DNA from 2 places in the Sphaerotilus microaerophilus genome. Region 1 is predicted to be linked to the other one. Evidence: predicted binding sites of a transcription regulator. Region 1 holds the regulator's gene; the other holds the start of a gene.
What was found. Region 1 encodes FliA, which starts transcription of late flagellar genes. Its sites were predicted from a motif close to CTAAAGTTTNNNNNNNNNNNGCCGNTA; they were not measured.

Region 1 (7,819 bases):
GGCCCGGCCTGTCGCAGAGTTGAAACATTTGGGCTTCACAGTGAGACCGTGGTGGTCGAAATGACCCCCACGAGTCACACGGGAGCCCCACATGAAACGCATCGCACACACCCTCGCCTCCGCCCTGCGCCGCCGTCCGTCCCTGCGCGCCGGCGCCAGCAAGCCCGTGTCGAGCAGCCCACCGGCAGAAGACGTTCTGGATCTGCTGCGCCGCAGCGAGGCCTTCGCGGAAGACTTGGCCGATCTCGTGAGCCGGCGCCCCTCGGTACTGGCCAAGCGCGAACTTCGGGAGCTTCGCGCGCTGCGCTGAGAAGCCGTGAACGAACCACAGAGAGGCAAGCCCGACGCAGGCAAGACGTGGCCTTCGCGAGATGGGCGGTGCGGCGCGGACGGCGGTGGGCAGCGCGCGCTGGGCGTGTGGGTGCGCGCGGCAGCCAGGGCTGGCGCGCCGCGCAGGTGCTGCTGGGCGGCCAGATCAGGCCATGAAGGCGAAATTCAGGCTTCGCATGCGCATCAGGTTGTGCGCCAGGGCGTGCCAGAGCAGCACCGCACGCGCCTTGACCAGGCCGCACACGTTCAGGCGCGTGAAGCCGCGCCGTCGCAGCTGCGCGTTGGCGCACTCCACGCTGGCACCGCGCCAGACGTACAGGTCCTTGCCCCAGTGGCTGGCCATGAGGCTGCGCCACTGGGCTTGCGCCGGGGAATCCGAGGGCTTGGGCGCCAGTGCATTGATATCGGGGTTGCGGCTGCGCGCAGCGGGCAGCACGGGCTGCGTGCCGCGCTCGGTGAGCGCATCAATGGCGGCCAGCTTGGTGTAGCCGCCATCGGCCAGCCAATGGTCGGGCGTGAGGCCGTAGCGCTGCTGCACGGCCTGATGCAGGGGGTCCATCTGCCCCATGTCCGAGCCGCTGTTGACCAAGTCCACGGCGGCAATGAGCTGCGTTGCCGCATCGACAGCCAGTTGGGCGTTGAAGGCCGGGCGGAAGCCCCCGTCGGCCATCTTCATGACGCGCGCATCGACGTCGGTGCTGCTCACGCGCGGCTCGGGCGGCACCTTGGGTTCGGGGGCGGGCGGCGCGGGAGGATCGCCGTCGTGGTCGCGCCCGCGTCGTTTGGAGGGCTTGGCCTTCTTGGGCTCGGCCGCCGGCTTGATCCGCTCCATCGTCGCCAGCGCGGCAGCCAGGCGCTGCTCGCGCTCACGTGCCGCGCGTTCCTGGGCGGCCTGCTTGCGCCGCGAACTGGCCCCGGCGTCCTCGGCCAGTTCGCGCTTGAGGGCCTGGACCTGCGCCTGGGCCTGGGCATGCAGTTGCGCGAGCTTGTCGCGCCGACGAAAGCTCGACGCCTTGGCCGAGGCACGCACGCGCAGTCCGTCCTGCGCCACCACGTTGAGCGTGACCAGCCGGCGATCGAGCAGTGCGGCAATCGAGCGCGTGAGCTGCGCATCCAGCCACGCCTCGTGCTGGGTCCGAAAGTCCGCCAGCGAGTGGTAGTTCACCCCCACGCCGCCGCAGATCCAGCGGTAGGCATCGTCGCGCTCGCACAGCCGGTCGACTTCGCGCGCCGAGCCCACCCCGTCGATGGTGGCCCATAGCCACAGTGCCACCAGGATCGCCGGATCGATGGCCGGCGCGCCCCCGCGCCCGTCCACCGACTTGATGCGCGCATACAGCGGCGCCAGGTCCAGCGACTGCACGAAGGCCCACACGGTGCGCGCCGCATGGTCATCTGCCAGTACCGAATCCAGATCGCACGCTCGCAATTCGACCTGATCGCGCTGTGCCGACATCACCCGCGCGGCGCGCGGTGCCTCTTGCCTGGGCTGCTGCGCAGCCACCTCGAGCAGCTCCCCTTCGCCGAACAGCCCCGTTTGGGCCTGTTGTTCTTCTTCCGGTCTTGTCGTCGCTGCGCTCATGCCCCGCTTAACGATTCAGACCCAACGTTCGTTCACACCTTCTGAGCCCCCCGGCCCGGCTGGGCCGTGCATCACTGCTCACAGCACCAACCTGGTGCGGTGCGGGCGCAGATTCGATGCAAAGCCTGCATGAAGCGGGCGACCCAGGCCGCCGCAAAGCCCCTAGAGTGCGCCGCTTGCACAGTGTGCGCACGGGTCGATCTGGCTGGTGAGCGCACCGACGTGTGTCCGCTCCCACCACCGAGGCCCGCCCGCATGAACACCCCCCACCCCCCCCTGCCCTCCTCCACGGCCACTCGCACCACGGCCAGCACGCCGCTGTCCTATGTGTCGTCGGAACCCCACTCGCCCTGGGGCACCTACCTGGCGCAGATCGACCGCGTCGAGCCCTACCTGGGCCGGCTGGCACGCTGGGCCGAATCGCTGCGCCGGCCCAAACGCAGCCTGATCGTCGATGTGCCCATCGAGATGGACGACGGCACGGTGCGCCACTTCGAGGGCTACCGCGTGCAGCACAGCCTCAGCCGCGGTCCCGGCAAGGGGGGAGTGCGCTACCACCCGGACGTCACGCTCGGCGAGGTGATGGCCCTGGCCGGTTGGATGACGATCAAGAACGCCGCCGTCAACCTGCCCTACGGCGGCGCAAAGGGTGGCATCCGCGTCGACCCGAAGCAGCTTTCCCTCAAGGAACTGGAGCGCCTGACGCGGCGCTACACCAGCGAGATCGGCATCATCATCGGCCCGCAGCAGGACATCCCGGCGCCCGACGTCAACACCAACGCCCAGGTCATGGCCTGGATGATGGACACCTACTCGATGAACATTGGCGCCACCGCGAGCGGCGTGGTGACCGGCAAGCCCATCGACCTGGGCGGCTCGCTCGGACGGGTCAAGGCCACCGGCCGCGGCGTGTTCGTCACCGGGCGGGAGGCGGCCCGCCGCGCCGGGCTGAACCTGGATGGCGCGCGCGTCGCGGTGCAGGGCTTCGGCAACGTCGGCTCGGCCGCGGCAGAGCTGTTTGCCGGCGCGGGGGCGAAGATCGTCGCCGTGCAGGACCACACCGGCACCATCGCCAACCCGGGCGGCCTGGACATGGCCGAGCTGATGCCGCAGGTGCGCCGGGAGGGCGGCGTCGGCGGCTTCGCGGGCTGCGAGCGCATCGCCGACGAGGATTTCTGGGGCATCGACTGCGACATCCTGATCCCCGCGGCCCTGGAAGGCCAGATCGACGTGCTGCGGGCCAACCGGCTGCGCGCCCGCCTCGTGCTGGAGGGCGCCAACGGCCCGACCCTGCCCGACGCCGACGACGTGCTGGCCGAGCGCGGCATCCTCGTGGTGCCCGACGTGATCTGCAATGCCGGCGGTGTCACGGTGTCCTACTTCGAGTGGGTGCAGGACTTCTCCAGCTTCTTCTGGACCGAGGACGAGATCAACGTGCGGCTGGACAAGATCATGGTCGAGGCCCTGCGTCGCATCTGGGACATGGCCGACCAGCACCGCATCCCGCTGCGCACCGCGGCCTTCGCCGTGGCCTGCGAGCGCATCCTGATGGCGCGCGAAATGCGGGGCCTCTACCCCTGAGCCGGTCCTGGCCGAACCGCGTTCCCGCTCCGCCCAGCTTGATGCCGAGCAAGCCAGGATGGACCCTGATTTGCTAGGCTCGCGGTTCCATATCGCCGGCCGCGGGCCGGTGTTTCCTTGCCTCGACGCGCCATGACCCTCCTCGCCTGGAACGACCAAATCGCCAACAACCATCCGCAGATGGACCAGACGCACCAGGAGTTCGTCGTGCTGCTCAACGAGCTGGAAGCGGCCCGGCTGGATGGTGCGCCGGATGTGCTGGCGCGCTATGACGCGTTGGTGGAGCACACCGTCGAGCACTTTGCACAGGAGGATCGCTGGATGGCCGCCACCGGTTTCACACCGGAGAACTGCCACAGCAACCAGCACAAGCAGGTGCTCGATCTGCTGCGCGAGGTGCGCCGCCGGGTGGTCGAAGAGGGCCAGGAGGAGCTGATCCCGCGCCTGCTGCCCGAGTTGGCACAGTGGTTCGAGCAGCATGCCCAGATGATGGATGCCGCCCTGGTGTTCCACATGGGCGAGGTGGGCTATGACGCGGCCAGCGGCCGCATCGACCGCCCGGTCCAGCCCGAGGCGGCCATCTCCGGCTGCGGCGGCAGCACCTGCGCCTGAAGCCGGACCTGATCCTGCGCCTGGCGTTCGCCAGGACGCGGGTCAGAACTGGTAGGCCAGCCGCATGCCGCCCCAGTGGCGGCCGGCCACGGTGATCGGGGCGGCGGCTTCCTTCATCAGCACATGCTTGCCACCGCCCATGTCGCGGCGGTAGGTCTGCAGCAGGAAGGGCCTCTGGTTGCGCGCCGACGCCAGCCCGGTGCGGTCGTCGAAGATGCGTCGGTAGCGGCTGTTGGCGGTGTCCCAGGCCAGGTCACCACGCTGCGGCTGGCAGTACTTGCGGTTGTGCGTGGCGATGTAGCCGTTGCGGTCGGCGGCGATGCAGAACGCGACCTTGGGGCTGAAGGCCAGCATCGCTTCCTGGATCGGCGGCAGCAACCGGTCGGTCAGCTGGGCGAAGCGGGTCAGGTGCTGCGCCGGGCGGGTGTTCGGGATCGGCCGGTAGGCCTCGTCGAACAGATCGGCCGCCGAGATGTCGCCACGTGCCAGCGCCTGTTCCAGCGCCGCGCCCACCTGGGCGGCCACGCGCTGCACGGCCTCGATGTAGGGCGTGTCGTCGGTGGCCACGTCACTGGCGGCCAGCTCGTCGATGAGCTGCTCGGACACCCGCAGGAAGCGGTCGCTGCAGGACATCGCGGTGTCCAGCCCGATCATCGCGGCCTGCATGTCCTGGCCGAGCCCTTCGGTGCGCTCGCTCACGCGCAGGCAGATGTCGCGGCTGCCCTGGGCTGCGACATTGATGCGCTGGACGTCGGTCTCGACATCGGCAAAGGCCCGGTGGATGGACCCCTGGGAGGCACCCGACCTGACCGCCGGGCCGGTGTCGATGCGGATCTCGCGCGAGAAGGCCTCGATGCGCTGGTCCAACTGGGCCAGCGTGCCCATGATGGTCTTGGAGGACACCTCCACACGCCCGGCCAGGTCCTTCACCGCATCGGCCACCACGCCAAAGCCACGGCCTGCCTCGCCAGCGCGCTTGGCCTCCACCGAGGCATTGAAGGCCACCAGGCGGGTCTGCAGCGCGATCTGGGTGATGTCGCCGGCCGCGGCCGACACCTCGTGCAGCACATGCACGATGCCGGCCACCTCGCTGGCCACCTCGGCCACCACGGCGCGGGCGCGGGTCACGGCCTCCAGGCTGGCACTCGTGGCCTGGCCGATGGCGTCCTGCGCGGTCTGCACCTGCGCAAGCTGATCGGTCAGCGCGTGCATCGCCTCGACCTGGGAGACCACCACGCGCTGGGTGTCCTCGATCACGCCGCGCGCCTCGGCGGCATCGCGACCGATGGTCGACACCTTGCCGGCGAGTCTGCGTACGATGGCCCCACCATCGACCGCCGGCGCGGCGGCCAGCGGTGCATCGGCGGTGGGCGCGGGACGGCGGGGGCGCAGCAGGCTCAGCATGATCGGGGTCTCCAAATCGTGACGGTCTTGCGGGAGTGGCACTGCCTCGCCATCGGCTCGTCGTCTTGTTGTCGTGTTGTCTGGTGGTCTTGCTGTCTTGTGTCTGGGTGCAGCCTGCCGCGGGATCCGTCACCTCCTGCGCGGCTGCAGGCTCACCAGGCGCGCAGCTTCGAGCGCAGCCGGGCAATCGACTGGCTGTGCAGCTGGCACACGCGCGACTCGGTCACGCCCAGCACCGCCGCGATTTCCTTGAGGTTCATGTCCTGCTCGTAGTACATGCTCATCACGAACTGCTCGCGCTCGGGCAGGTTCTTGATCGCCTCGACCAGGGCCTCGCGCATGCGGTAGTCGTTCAGGCGCGCCAGCGGGTCGGCGCCCTCCTCGGCCACGTGGCGGTCCAGGAAGTCGTTGTCGCCCTCGTCGCCGCCCATGTCCTCCAGGTAGATCAGCTGGGTGCCGCGCACCTTGTTGAGCAGGTCCTGGTAGTCGGTCAGCGTGATGCCCATTTCCTTGGCGATCTCGCTTTCGTGGGGCGCGCGGCCCAGGCGCTGCTCCAGGCGGTGCACGGCCCCCTCGATGTCGCGCTGGTGCTTGCGGTTGCCGCGGCTCATCCAGTCGGCGCCGCGCAGCTCGTCGAGCATCGCGCCGCGGATGCGCTGGGTGGCGAAGGTCTCGAACTGCACCCCCTGGCCGGTGTCGAAGCGGGTCAGCGCATCGGTCAGACCGATCATGCCGACCTGGATCAGGTCATCCAGCTCCACATTGGCCGGCAGCTTGGCGATCATCTGGTGCGCCAGCCGCCGCACCAGCGGGCTGTACTGCTTGAGCATGGCGTTGGCGTCGAGACGACCCTTGGCGGTGTACATACCGAGGCTCCGGGGAAATTCAGAGGTAGGCCTGGCGCGGCGAAGGCAGGGCGGCACGCTGGCTGCCGCAGACCATGTCGTCGCTCGCGGTGCAGGCCGCGGCACTTTCCAGCAGGCCTTCGACGAGGCGCACCAGCGACCGCGAGGGCGCGGCGGTGGGCGGCTCAGCCGGATCAACCTGCACAGCGGCATGTTGCACCCCGCCCAGGAAATGATCGGCGCAATAAGCAAGGCGCGAAGCCACCATCTCCCCTTGCGGGAATTCCGGCGGCGAGCACATCAGCAGGTCGTGGGACAGCCAGTCGGCCCGCTGGGCGAACAGCTTCATGGCGGCGTAGGCATGCTTCATCGACTCGGGCCGCTCGTCGCAGAGCACCACCGGGCGCGGGCGCGACAGGCCCTCGTCACCGCGACCGAACAGGCGCACCAGGTCCACCGCGGTGCCAAGCACCAGCACGACCTGACTGGAGGGTGCGGCGTCCACCACCGCATCGAGGAAGGCCCGGGTCGAGCCCCGGCTGTCCACCCAGCGCACCGGCAGGCCGCGCGCAGCGAGGTAGGACACCCGCTGCGACAGCGGTTCGATCCCCTCGGAGAGGTCGAAGCTGGCCAGCTCGCGTGGCGGGCCGCCACGCTCGGAGGCGTCCACCAGCAGGGTATCGAGGTCCATCTCCTCCAGCACGCTGCACAGGCGCTCGATCAGCACGCCGCCGTGGGCGATGAAGGGGTTGGAAACCACCGGCACGAAGCGGGCCGCGCGGGTGGAGAACAGACGGCGCAGTCCGTCGGCCTGGTCGGCCGGCATGGTGCGACGAAAGCGAGGCGGGTAGGACATCTTCAGGCTCCCTGGGCGCTGATGAGTGTCGGCATCACTGGCCGGATCCGGGGGCGGGCGACGCGGAACGCGAGCGGCGTGCGCCTGACGCCGGCGACGGCGGCGCCGAGAACAGCAGGTTCACGTCGTTGGCATCCATGCGCCAGGCCTGGGCACCGGCCGTGCGCAGCGCACGGTGCATCAGGGCCTGGGCGGTCAGGCGGTGCCAGTCCTCCGGCACGCGCTGGCCATTGGCCACCGCGACCACCTTGAGGCGGTGGCGGATCAGCGCGTCCAGCGCCGGGCCGAGCTTGACGGCCTCGTCGAGCTTGGACAGCACGATGCCCTTGGCCTGCGCCCCCTTGTAGGCCACCAGCACGTCCTCGATGGTCTCGCCCTGCTGGGCGGCATTGACCACCAGCAGGCGCTGGATGCTGGCGTGCGAGAGCATCTCCAGCAGCTCGCGCGTGCGCGTGTCGCGCTGCGCCAGGCCGGCCGTGTCGATCAGCACCATCTTCTTGGCCGAGAGCAGGTCCAGCAGGTCCTCCAGCGCCACGCGGTCATGCGCGGTGTGCACCGGCACGCCCAGGATGCGGCCGTAGGCGCGCAGCTGCTCGTGCGCACCGAGCC
Region 2 (7,819 bases), 3.0 Mb from region 1:
GGGCAGCCTCGAACGGTGCGACTCGATGCCGAGGAAGGGGGCGAACACCAGCCGGTCGGCGGCGATGCCGCGCAGGGCCGCCGCCTCGCGCAGGCGCTGCTGCGTGGTCGGCTCGGGCACGAGCAGCCAGAGCACCGAGCCTGGGCAGCCCGCGAGGATGCGGCACCAGGCGCCAAACACCTCGGGGCTGAACTTGTAGGCCTGGTTGAAGCTGGCGAACACGATGCCCTCTTCCGGCAGGCCGCAGCGGGCGCGGCTCCAGGCGGCGGGGCGGGAGCGGCGGCTGTCGTTGGGCTGGTAGCAGTGCGGCAGCTGGGCGATCTGCTCGGTGAAGTCGCCCTGCGCTTCCAGCGGCGTGATGACGCGGTCGCCGATCAGGTAGTCGACGTGGGGCGAACCGCTTGTGCCGGGGTAACCCAGCCAGCTCACCTGGATGGGGGCAGGGCGGGCAGCCAGCACCTGCAGGCGGGCGCCGCGGGTGTGGCCCTTGAGGTCGATGAGCACGGCGATCTCGTCGGCGCGGGTCTGCTGCACCAGTTGCTCGTTGGCCCAGTTGGCAACCTCGTGCACCCGGGTGGCGGTGGCCAGTACCCGCTGGCGCAGCGGCGAGCGGTCGTCCGGTCCGGCGGAATAGAAGACCAGCTCGAACGTGTCGCCGGCCAGGTGCTCCAGGACTTCGGCGAGCAGGATCGCGGTGGCGTGGTGGTGGAAATCCGAGGAGAGCCAGCCGATCCGCAGCCGCCCGTTGGGGCGTGGGCAGGGCTGCGGCTCGTCGGTCGAGGCGACGCCCCGCATCTGGTGATTGCCCGCGTGGCTGGCCGCCCATCGTTGCAGGGCCGGGTCGTCCTGCAGCGCGAGCAGGCAGAACGGGGCTAGCTCATCCGACGGGATGCCGGCCGCCGAGTTGCGCACGGCGTCCAGACAGGTCTGCAGCCTCGCCAGATCCTCCTGGAGCGCACTCCAGTCGCAGGCCCAGGCGGCGTAGTGGGCGGCATACAGGGCGCTGCCCAGCGCGAGCGGATCCAGGTCCAGCACCATGCGGTAGCACTGGGCGGCGGCGTGATGCAGCTTGAGGGCGGCCAGGCTGTGCCCCAGGTTCAGGGCGGCGTAGCGCATGCGCGGCAGGTCCGGTCCGGCATGGGTGAGCGCGTGGGTGAGGTCGGAGGTGGCCTCGTGGTGGCGCTCCAGCCCGGCCAGGGCCGTGCCGCGCAGGGCATGCCAGTGGGCGTCGCGAGCGGTGCCTGCATCGAGCTGGTCGAGGACGTGCAGCGCCTCGCTGTTGCGGTGCTGCTCGCGCAGCCGCTCGGCCAGGAAGTTGCAGTACAGCAGGCTGGCTGGATCGAGGTCCCGGGCCTGGCGGGCGGCCTCGACCGCGGCAAGCCCTCGTCCCAGCTTGTGTTCGGCCACGGCCAGGTTGAGCCAGTACAGCGCGTCGCCGGGCTCCAGGCTCACCGCCTGTTCGAAACACACCTGCGCCTTGGCATGCTCGCGCACCTTGGTGAAGTCGACACCTTGCTGCCAGAGGCGCCGGGCGGTGGCGCTGGGCTGGCGCGATGCCGGGCGCAGGGGCGAGTGGGAGCCAAGTGGGGCGCTGCGCGGGATGCGCAGGGCTTGCAGGCGAGGGGGAGGCGGGGGCATCGCGGCAGCCGTTCTTTTGCGTGGAAGCCGGCACCGTGCACCGGCCGATCTGCCTGGCCGCAGGGCCATGCAGAGCAAGGCCCACTATAGGAATGGCGGGCCCCGGGACTTGGGTGGAGTAACGCGCCCTTGGCCCCGCATTTCCTCCTGTCGGCCTCAACTTGGCCGGGGCCCCGCCGATACACCTTTCGCGAGCTGTGGCGGATGTGATTCCGGGCGGTGGGTCAAAAAAGAAGTGTCTTTGGCCCTCAAGTCAAGCGAGAACGCAACCGATAACAGCAGCAACGGGTCTTAATTCTCGATCCGTGGTCCGGTTAGCCGGCTGATGGTTCAAGTGGCAGCTGCCACGCGAGGCCTCCAGGCTGACTAGCGCCGGGCAAACCGGTGGGGGATAGCCCTCATCTCTGTTCGACGGCGCTATTTGCCGGTTTCTTTGTCACCCAGGAGATTTCCATGGCCGCCACCATCAACACCAATCTGATTTCTCTCAACGCCCAGCGCAACCAGTCGGTGTCGCAGTCCTCGCTGGCGACGTCGATGCAGCGCCTGTCCTCGGGTCTGCGCGTCAACTCCGCCAAGGACGACGCTGCTGGCCTGGCCATTTCCGAGCGCATGAACGCCCAGGCCAAGGGCATGAACGTCGCGATCCGCAATGCCAACGACGGCATCTCGATGGCGCAGACCGCCGAAGGCGCGCTGTCCAAGACCGGCGACATCCTGCAGCGCATGCGTGAACTGGCCGTGCAGGCTGCCAACGGCAGCAACAACGGCGCCGACAAGGATTCGCTGAACAAGGAATTCGAGGAACTGGGCAAGGAAATCACCCGGACGATCTCGTCGACCAGCTTCAACGACCAGAAGATCCTGGCCGGTGGCGTTGGCACCGCCGGTACGGTGACCTTCCAGGTGGGGGCGAACACGGAGACGGATGTCGACACCATCGACGTGACCTTCACCGACATGTCCACCGATGCCTCCCTGACCGCGGTGACGACGGGTGCCACCAACAAGATCGACAGCACCGTCACCGATGTCGGTGCCGTCATCGACGCCCTCGACGAGGCCCTTGACAAGGTCAACTCCGAGCGCGCCGTGCTGGGTGCGACGCAGAGCCGCTTTGACGCCGTGATCTCCAACCTGCAGGTGTCGTCGGAGAACCAGTCGGCCGCGCGTGGACGCATCGTGGATGCCGACTTCGCGGCGGAAACCGCCAACCTTTCGCGCTCGCAGGTGCTGCAGCAGGCCGGCAACGCGATGATCGCGCAGGCCAACCAGTTGCCGCAGCAGGTGCTGTCGCTGCTGCGCTGACCCTGGTTCGGACTTGCCGCCGGCTGGCCGATGCCCGCCGACGGTGTGCGACTTGATCGTGGCCGGGACCACCCATTCGGGTGGTTTCGGCCTTTCCGGCGTTGCCGTGCGCGTGCCGGATCTCACGCCAGGCGTTGGCCGCGGAGGCGAAACAGCGGCCCAACTCCGGCGCACATCGGCGGATCGAGCTCGCGGGGGCTGCCGACAATTCAGTCACAGGCCCCGACACGGGCTCTGTGGTCCGGAGATGTACCGGTGTGTTCGTGCCGACGCCCAGGCAGGCGGCGCATCCACCCTCGCCGGGCCATGTGGTGGGCTCCGATGCGTCGGGGTGCACTCACAAGGCCGGCTGATCCGCCGGGATTCGATGGCATGTTTGAGGAGTGCATGAAATGCCCCAGACGATCAACACGAACCTGATGTCGCTCAACGCCCAGCGCAACCAGTCGGTTTCGCAGTCCTCGTTGGCGACGTCGATGCAGCGCCTGTCCTCTGGCTTGCGCGTGAACTCCGCCAAGGACGATGCGGCCGGCCTGGCGATCGCCGAGCGCATGAATGCGCAGACGCGCGGCATGAACACCGCGATACGCAATGCCAATGACGGCATCTCGATGTCCCAGGTGGCCGAGGGCGCGCTGAGCAAGTTGGGCGACACCCTGCAGCGCATGCGTGAACTGGCGGTGCAGGCGAGCAACGGCAGCAACAACGGCGCCGACAAGGATTCGCTCGACCAGGAGTTCGGTGAACTGGCCAAGGAGCTGACCCGCACCATCCAGGCCACCAGCTTCAACGACCAGAAGATCCTCGCGGGCGCCATCGGCACGGCCGGCGTGGTGACCTTCCAGGTCGGTGCGAACACCGAGACCGGGGTCGATACGATCGACATCGCCTTCCCGGATATGTCGGCCGACCCGTCCATGGCGCTGGTGGTCGACGGCGGTACCAATGCGACCATCGACAGCACGACGGCCATCACCGACAACGCGGCGACCATCGATGCGATCGATGGGGCCCTGGAAGCGGTCAACTCGCAGCGCGCTATCCTGGGTGCCACGCAGAGCCGCTTCGATGCCGTGATCTCCAACCTGCAGGTGGCCTCCGAGAACCAGTCGGCCGCCCGCAGCCGGATCATGGATGCCGACTACGCCGCGGAGACGGCCAGCCTCTCGCGCGCCCAGGTGCTGCAACAGGCCGGCAACGCGATGATTGCGCAGGCCAACCAGCTGCCGCAGCAGGTCCTGTCGCTGCTCAAGGGCTGATCCGCGGGCCGGCTTGAGCGGGCCCAAGGCTGGCCCTCAAGTTGGTGTGGCTGGCGTCGATACCCTGAACGTCCGGCGCCAAAAGCGGCCGGGCGTTTTGCCGTCCAGGCATATCGCAGGCGCACATCGCGCAGAAAGGTCCGTTCCATGACCACGATCAGTTCTGCCGGGTTGGGCAGCGGCCTTGATGTCGAAGGCATCGTCACGTCGTTGATGAACGTCGAGCGCCAGCCGCTCACGCAGATGAAGACCGAGGCGAGCAAGATCGACACCAAGATCTCCGCCTACGGAAAGATCCAGAGCTACGTCTCCGCCCTGCGCGACGCAGCTTCCGCTCTCACCAAGTCCACCACCTGGGGCGACACCACTGCCGCCTCGTCGGATGCGGCAGTGGTGTCGGCCACGGGCAGCAGCAGTGCCGCAGCGGGCTCCTACAGCGTGTCGGTGCAGCAGCTGGCTGCCGGCCAGTCGCTGGCCAGCTCGGCCTTTGTCGACAGCTCGGCCACCGTCGGCGCGGGCAGCCTCAGCATCGAGCTGGGTGGCTGGAGTGCCGACCAGAGCAGCTTCACGCCCAAGGTGGGCTCCTCCGCAGTGAGCGTGAGCATCAGTGCCACCGACACCCTGGCGCAGGTGCGCGACAAGATCAACAACGCGGGCGCGGGCGTCACCGCCAGCATCGTCACCGACAGCAGCGGGGCGCGCCTGGTGATGCGCTCGGGTGCCACGGGCGAGGCGAACGCCTTCCGCGTCATCGTGGCCGACACCGACGGCAACTCCGCCGACACGACCGGCCTGTCGGGCCTGGGGTATGACCCCTCGGCGGCCATCGCGTCCATGTCCCGCACGCAGACGGCGGTCGACGCCCGGGCCACCATCGACGGACTGGCCATCACCTCGGCGAGCAATACGCTGGCCGATGTGGTGCCGGGTGTCACCCTCAAGCTGGCCAAGGTCAGTGCGGACCCGGTGGAAGTGAGCATCAGCTCCAACACCGAGACCATCAAGAAGGCGGTGACCGACTTTGCCACCGCCTACAACGACCTGGCCAAGTACCTCACCACCCAGACCAAGTACGACGCGGCCAGCAAGACGGCGGGCACGCTGCAGGGCGACGCCTCGGTGAACGCCCTGCGCGGCGCCTTGCGAAGCCTGGGGGGAGGCACGTCGTCGGCCTCGTCGGTGCTGACGCGCCTGGCCGACGTCGGGCTCGATCCGCAGTCCGACGGCACGCTCAAGGTCGACGCCACCAAGTTGGGGGATACCTTGGGCAGCAAACTGGCCGAAGTCCGGAAGTTATTCGCGACTTCGACCGGTGCGACCGATGCCGACAATGGCCTGGCCCATCGCCTGCGCCGGTGGGGCGATTCCGTGCTGGGGGCCGAAGGGGCACTCACCACGCGCGCCGACAGCCTGCGGCGGCAGAAGGACAGCAATGGCGACAAGCAGGACAGCTTCGAGCAGCGCATGACGCAGGTCGAGAAGCGCATGCGGGCCCAGTACACCTCACTGGACACCCAGATGGCCAAGATGAACGCCCTGCAGAGCTACGTGACGCAGCAGATCGCGGCCATGTCGAGCAGCAGCAGCTGATCGCAGGCGGCCGTTGGGCGGCGTTGGCTGATGTTGCATGCGTGAGCCTCAAGTCCATCTGACCACGGGTCGATAACACATCAGTCACACATCGACGTTCCGATCACCCCGATCGCTCTCAACCTTTCAACCGTACGCGCCCATGTTCACGTCCTCGTTCCAAGCGTCTTCCGGTCGGTCGCAGCAATTTGCCAACCTGTACCGGCAGGTCGGCGTCGAGACCGGTGTGTCGGCGGCGACGCCGCATCGGCTGGTGCAGATGCTGTTCGATGGCCTGGTCGACGAGATCGGGCACGCCCGCGTGGCCTTGGCTCGGGGGCAGATCGAGGCCAAGGGCCGGCACATTGGACGTGCTGCACGCATCGTCGAGGAGGGGCTGCGTGCCGGCCTCAACCTCAAGGCGGGCGGTGAGCTGGCGGCCAACCTGCACAACCTGTACGGCTACGTGGTGATGCGCCTGACGCACGCCAACCTGCGCAACGACCGCCAGGCGCTCGATGAAGTGGATGGCCTGATCGCCCCGCTGCGCGACGCCTGGGCCACCATCGGCGAGCGCCTGCCCTCCTGACCTTCGAGCCCTGCGCGACGACGATGACGCCCACCTCTGCTCTCCCACTCTCCTCCACGCCGATGAACAACGCCCTGTTGCAGTATTACGAGGCCATTGAAACGGCCAGCCACGAGATGTTGGAAGCAGCTCGCATCGGCGACTGGGATCGCGTCGTCAAGCTCGAAGGTGCCTGCGCCGTGCTGATCTCCCAACTCAAGCACGCCGCCGGCGACCACAGCCTGGGCACCGAAGAGGCCCAGCTGAAGTCCCGCATCATGCAGCGCATCCTCCTGAACGATGCCGAGATCCGCCACCTGGCGGAGCCCTGGCTGGAAGACCTGGACCAGATGCTGTCCGGCCAGCCACGCAACATCCTCCACTGAGCCACTGAGGGAGGCGAGCATGTTCACGACGCAGGCTGCAGCGCTGCAAGACCTGGAAGCGCCCGCGCCCCCCGGTGCGGCGCTGGATGCGGGGGCGGACTTCCGCGTGTCTTCGCCGGCCGAGGTGCATGCCCTGCTGCGCCAGTTCGTCGAAGGCGATGTGCCGCTGGCGCTGACCGCGCCCGATGGCACGCACTACAGCACCACGCTGTGGGCCGACGACCAGGCGCGTGGCGTGCTGGTGTTCTCCGCCGATCCGGGTGACCTGCGGGTGCACCGCCTGGTCGAGTCCGACGAGGTGGTTGCGGCAGGCTACCTGGATGCGGTCAAGCTGCAGTTCGACGTGCGTGGCCTGGTGCTGGTGCACGGCCGCGACGCCAGCGCGCTCAATGCCGAATATCCGGACGAGCTCTACCGCTTTCAACGCCGCGGTGCCTTCCGCGTCCGACCGTTGACCCACGCGCAGCCGACGGCGCGCCTGGCTCACCCTGCCGTGCCCGGCATGTTGCTGACGCTGCGGGTGATGGATGTCAGCCAGGGCGGCGCGGCGGTGTTCCTGCCCGACGACGTGCCGGCCCTGCCGCTGCACACGGTGCTGGGTGGCGTGCAACTGGACCTCGATCCGCAGACGCGGCTGTCGGTGGCGTTGCGCGTGGTGCATGTGTCTGCCCCCAGTACACAGGGCCGCGGGACCCGCCTGGGCTGCGAGCTGGTCGGGCTGGGCGGCGATGGTGTGCGCGCACTGCAGCGCTACATCGACCAGACGCAACGGCGTCGGCGTACGCTGATGGCGCTGTGAATGCCGTGAAGATGCTTCGGGTGTGACCCACGAGCGGCCTGCGGGCCGCTTTGTCGTTGGTTCACACCTGCATGTTCATGATGTCGCTGTAGGCCTGAACCAACCGGTTGCGTACCTGCAGGGCTGCCTGGAAGCCGATCTGCGAGCGCTGCATGGCGATCATGGTCTGTTCGATGCTGACCGCCGGGTTGTCCAGCGCGACCTCGCGCTGCAGGGCCTGGGCGGTGTTCTGCGTCTGGCTGACGTTGCGCAGTGCCTGGGAGAAGGCCACCGAGAAGTCCTCGCCCTTGCC

Region 2: the regulator FliA is predicted to act here: its motif matches at 1,794-1,820, upstream of NGK70_RS07110 (flagellin N-terminal helical domain-containing protein).

What each region holds. Positions count from the first base shown of each region.
Region 1 covers NZ_AP025730.1:4,617,007-4,624,825, forward strand. Annotated here, with positions in the region: gene NGK70_RS19700 (hypothetical protein) at 92-310, shown strand; gene NGK70_RS19705 (IS1182 family transposase) at 476-1,789, opposite strand; gene NGK70_RS19710 (Glu/Leu/Phe/Val family dehydrogenase) at 2,168-3,493, shown strand; gene NGK70_RS19715 (hemerythrin domain-containing protein) at 3,626-4,105, shown strand; gene NGK70_RS19720 (methyl-accepting chemotaxis protein) at 4,148-5,509, opposite strand; gene NGK70_RS19725 (RNA polymerase sigma factor FliA) at 5,662-6,375, opposite strand; gene NGK70_RS19730 (flagellar biosynthesis protein) at 6,395-7,210, opposite strand; gene flhF (flagellar biosynthesis GTPase FlhF) at 7,245-7,819, opposite strand, start outside.
Region 2 covers NZ_AP025730.1:1,610,223-1,618,041, forward strand. Annotated here, with positions in the region: gene NGK70_RS07105 (O-linked N-acetylglucosamine transferase, SPINDLY family protein) at 1-1,638, opposite strand, end outside; gene NGK70_RS07110 (flagellin N-terminal helical domain-containing protein) at 2,092-2,946, shown strand; gene NGK70_RS07115 (flagellin N-terminal helical domain-containing protein) at 3,339-4,205, shown strand; gene fliD (flagellar filament capping protein FliD) at 4,353-5,795, shown strand; gene fliS (flagellar export chaperone FliS) at 5,938-6,363, shown strand; gene NGK70_RS07130 (flagellar protein FliT) at 6,426-6,728, shown strand; gene NGK70_RS07135 (flagellar brake protein) at 6,748-7,527, shown strand; gene fliE (flagellar hook-basal body complex protein FliE) at 7,589-7,819, opposite strand, start outside.